One region of the Shewanella sp. VK101 genome, then DNA from elsewhere that is predicted to be linked to it. Evidence: predicted binding sites of a transcription regulator. Region 1 holds the regulator's gene; the other holds the start of a gene.

Region 1 (2,466 bases):
TTGTCTACCACGGGACTCTGGCTCAGTAGCGCCACTATGCGCTCGGCATTGGCCTGATGCTCGCGGATCCTCAGCGCCAGAGTACGCAGGCCACGCAGGGTCAGGTAGCTGTCGAAGGCGCCACCGCTCAGCCCGAGCGTGTTGGACCACCAGTGCAGCTGCTCTGCCAGTTCAGGATCTTTGGCAATCACGGCGCCGCCCACCACATCGCTGTGGCCATTGATGTATTTAGTGGTCGAGTGCACCACTATATCGGCCCCCAACAGTAAAGGCTGTTGCAGCGCCGGCGATAAAAAGGTGTTGTCGACCACCACCAATGCCCCCTGCTGGTGGGCCGCCTCGGCAATGGCGGCAATATCCACTACCCGCAGCAGCGGATTGGACGGCGTCTCGAGCCACACCATGCGCGGCTTTTGCGCCAGGGCAGCGGCGAGTGCTTGCGGGTCGGTTTGATCCAAAACCTGCAAACGAAACTGGCCCTTGGCGGCCAGATGGGTGAACAACCTATAGCTACCGCCATAACAGTCATGGGGCACCAACAAGAGGTCATCCGGCCCCAGCAGGTTGACCACCAGAGTAATGGCCGCCATGCCGGTCGCTGTGATTGCCGCACTGCAGCCCTGCTCCAGCTCCCCCAAGGCATCCCCCAAAATGGAGCGGGTAGGATTACCCGAGCGGCTGTAATCAAAGGCTCTTGGCTGAGTGTGACCATCAAAGGCATAGTTGGTCGACAGATAGATGGGTGGCACCACGGCCCCGTGCTGGCTGTCTGATTCGATGCCCTGCCGGACCGCTGTGGTTGCTAATCGCCGCTCTGTCATAATCGACTCCTGAATGCTGAGGTTCGACACCATAAAGATGTCTGGACGTCTAAATCTAACCAATGACCATCCAGCCGTCAATAGGCATCAAGACGTTTGGACGTCCAAATGTATGGATTTCTGTTCATATTGCACAGATTTTGCAGGCAATCATTTGACTGTATCCTGTAAGGGTTTAAAATCTGCTGCGAATTAGTGAGATCACAGGTGAATCAATGACTGAATGGAATGGCGAATACATCAGCCCTTATGCCGAACACGGCAAGAAGAATGAGCAAGTGAAAAAAATCACTGTCTCTATTCCGTTGAAGGTACTGAAAGTATTGACCGATGAGCGCACCCGGCGCCAGGTGAACAACCTGCGGCACGCCACAAACAGCGAACTGTTGTGCGAAGCCTTCCTGCATGCCTATACCGGCCAGCCACTGCCCAATGATGAGGATTTGTCCAAAGACAAACCCGACAGCATCCCGGAAGAAGCCAAACGCATGATGGATGCCATGGGCATTGAATGGGAAGACATGGAATAAGTGTCTTATTCCTCTGAATTATCTTATTGTTGAACAAGGATCGCTGCGCGATCCTTTTCTTTTGGGGGCTTGCGAATGCTGTCACTGATAGATCCCGTCACCCTGTTACTGGCATCCCTGATCATATTTACCGGCGCCCTGACCCAGTCGCTGATAGGCTTTGGCTTGGCCGTGGTAGCCACACCTTTGCTGTATATCGTCGATCCGGAACTGGTTCCCGTCCCTGTGATTGTGATGGGATTTTCTATCGCCCTGTTGACCTTGATACGCGAACGCGGCCACCTGGAATTCAACGGCTTGCAATATGCCTTGCTGGGACGACTCCCCGGCGGCCTGATTGGTGCCACCCTGCTGTTGCTGGCGCCGCAGCCTATTCTGGGCTTGACCATAGCCTTGATTGTGGCCGTAGCCGTATTCCTCAGCCTTAGAAAGTACAGCATCAAGATCAACCGCCTCAGCCTGTTTATTGCCGGGATATTTTCCGGGATCTTCGGTACCGTGGCCGCCATAGGCGGACCGCCGATGGCCCTGCTGCTGGCGGGTAAGGATGCCAGTCAGTTCCGCGCAGCGCTGTCGGCCTTCTTCATCTTCAGCTCATTGATAGCCTTGATTATTCTCGGCTGTTTTGGCCTCTTGACCTTGAGACACCTATGGCTTTCACTGTTGCTGCTGCCTTCGGTATTTCTCGGTTTTCTGGTGGCTGGCCGCTTGGTGGGCCGGGTGGATAAAGAGAAGACCCGAGTCCTGACGCTGGCGCTGTGCGCGCTGAGCGCCCTGTTGCTGACCATCAAATCAAGCCTGGCGCTCATCAACGGTTAATTTTAGAAGTGATAGCTGGTTTGCAGTACGCCGCCTATGGCGTCATCGCTGCCAAACATGCCGGTGAGATCCAGCCGGAAACTGTTGCCTATGGCGAACCCTGTCCCGAGTGAATAAAGATCGGCGGTGTGATCATTGAGATCCTGGCGATAACCGAGCCGTAAAGCAACCCAGTCAGCAGGCCGGTATTCACCGCCTAAACGCCAATAGCGGCTGCCCTCAAGCTCGGCAAACTTGTCGTTGTCGGTAAGATCCAAGTCGCTGCTGAGCGAAAAGGCCGCCCAGTCATAGGCCAC
Region 2 (2,466 bases), 1.7 Mb from region 1:
GTCGACCCTCTGGGCGGCTCAGGCATCCATTACTGGCCACATATTGTCCGCCGTTATGGCGTGAATATCACAGTGGTCAACGACCGGGTCGATCCCAGCTTCGGCTTTATGCCACTGGATAAAGACGGCAAAATCCGCATGGACTGCTCATCGCCTTTTGCCATGGCAGGCCTGCTTAAGCACATGGATGAGTTCGATATCTGCCTTGGGAATGATCCCGACTACGACAGACACGGGATAGTCTGCCCAGAGACAGGTTTGATGGACCCCAACCACTTTTTGGCGGTGGCGATAGATTACCTGCTGGAGCACAGACCCGACTGGCCGCAGACGCTGCAAATTGGCAAGACCTTGGTTTCCAGTGGCATGATAGACAAGATAGTTGCCTCACACGGTCGCAAGCTTTGTGAAGTGCCGGTTGGTTTCAAGTGGTTTGTCAGTGGTTTGAGTGAAGCCAGCCTGGCCTTTGGCGGCGAAGAAAGCGCCGGCGCCGCCTTCCTTCGACGTGACGGCACAACCTGGTGCACGGACAAAGACGGTTTTATTCTCGGGCTGCTGGCCGCTGAAATCCTCGCCGTAACCGGCAAAAACCCAGCCGAGCGTTATGCAGAACTGGCTGCGATACACGGTCATTGCTTCTACAAACGGATAGACAGCCCCATCAATGCCAAGCAAAAGGCGCGCTTTGCCACCCTCAATGCAGATACCCTGGGGGCAGAGACTTTGGCCGGAGACAAGGTTGAGGCGGTACTGACCAAGGCCCCCGGCAATGATGGTGCCATTGGCGGTATTAAGGTGCTAACCGACAACGGCTGGTTTGCCGCCAGACCTTCAGGTACTGAGGCACTCTATAAAATTTACGCCGAAAGCTTTGTCAGCGAGCAGCATCTGCAGCAGATACTGGAACAGGCGAGAGCTCTGATAACCAGCGCCCTAAAAGGCACGCCGAACTGAGCTTAAGAGATTGCCAATTCAGTAAAAAAGCGCAGCCGTGAACACAGTTGCGCTTTTTTATTCCCGGGGTTCAATATTCAAGATGGCAACTGGGCAAGTTATTCTTCTGGATATAATCCTGATGATATTCTTCCGCACGATGAAACTGTTTCACTGGAACAATTTCCGTCACTATGTGCCGCTGACCCCACTTACCACTACGAGCCAACGCCAGTTTTGAGGCCTCAGCCTGCTCCTTCTGCTCTTTGCTATGAAAAAAAATCACGCTCCGATACTGGGTGCCGATATCACCACCTTGGCGATTGAGACTGGTGGGGTTGTGATTGCTCCAGAAAACTTGCAGCAGCTCGGTAAATGAAACCTGGGCTTCATCGAACTCCACCTGAACCACTTCGGCATGGCCGCTGTTTCCCTGTTTTACCTCTTCATAGCGTTTGATTCTATCATCACCGCCCATATAACCACTGGTGGCGTTTAATACCCCGGGCACTTGACGAAAGAAATACTCCACCCCCCAAAAACAACCGCCACCGAATGTTGCTACCGCCATTGAATTTACCTCTAGATGTCCAGATGGCCAAAATTATGCGTGATAAGTTTTTCCGGCGCAAGTGGTGTATTTGTTGGAGTGGCTTTTTTGCTCCTTAGTTAGATAAGAACTATCTGAAACCAGTTCGCAAGCCTGGCATTGGATAGCTTTGGTCACATCACCAATTTAATAAGCTGTGGTACTATGAAACCTTGCTCTCTGGCGCTGGTCTCAACAAGCAAACGCATTGCAACAAGTTCCCAGGAGACAGCGTTAATGGAAACAACAGCCAAATCGGCAATAAGAAGGAGTATTTCGTGTTACAAGCCCTGAAGGATAATCCTGACTTCCTGTCATTGACTCTGAATAACCCCAATTCATTGGAGAGTATTAGTGGTACGCTTGGCGACCACACCCGGATAGCGATTTGGGACACAGGAGTCTTGCTGTTTGAACCTCTGGACAACCAGAGTGATAAAGATATCGTGCTGTCATCCGGGGTACACGGCAATGAAACTGCACCTATCGAACTGTGTAATGGCATTATCAAGTCGCTGTTAAAGCAAGAAATACGGGTAGGGCAGCGAGTACTGTTCATGTTCGGTAACCCGGCGGCAATTAACCGTGGCACTCGTATTGTCGATGAAAACCTCAACCGGCTGTTCAGTGGCGAGCATTCAAATCCCCCCGGGCTGGTGAACCCGGAGCGGATCCGCGCCAAGAAGCTGGAAACTTATGTCACACGTTTCTTCGAAGACGCACCACAAGGGGCAAGACAGAGGATCCATTACGATCTGCACACCGCCATTCGGGGCTCCAAGCATGAAAAGTTTGCCATCTATCCCTATCGACCGGGTAAGGCTTACAGCCGTGAACAATTGATGTTTCTGGAGGCGGCCGGAGTCGATACCGTGTTGCTGCATCACGAACCCACAACCACTTTCAGCTATTTCTCGTCAAATCAGTTTGGCGCCGACGCCTTT

The links. The regulator MetJ, encoded in region 1, represses methionine synthesis genes. The targets are predictions, from matches to a motif close to TAGACGTCTAGACGTCTA.
Region 2: the regulator MetJ is predicted to act here: its motif matches at 1,509-1,526, upstream of msrA (peptide-methionine (S)-S-oxide reductase MsrA).

What each region holds. Positions count from the first base shown of each region.
Region 1 covers NZ_CM151402.1:619,761-622,226, reverse strand. Annotated here, with positions in the region: gene metB (cystathionine gamma-synthase) at 1-821, opposite strand, end outside; gene metJ (met regulon transcriptional regulator MetJ) at 1,037-1,351, shown strand; gene ACSHSR_RS02870 (sulfite exporter TauE/SafE family protein) at 1,427-2,170, shown strand; gene ACSHSR_RS02865 (conjugal transfer protein TraF) at 2,173-2,466, opposite strand, start outside.
Region 2 covers NZ_CM151402.1:2,331,096-2,333,561, reverse strand. Annotated here, with positions in the region: gene pgm (phosphoglucomutase (alpha-D-glucose-1,6-bisphosphate-dependent)) at 1-954, shown strand, start outside; gene msrA (peptide-methionine (S)-S-oxide reductase MsrA) at 1,025-1,504, opposite strand; gene astE (succinylglutamate desuccinylase) at 1,801-2,466, shown strand, end outside.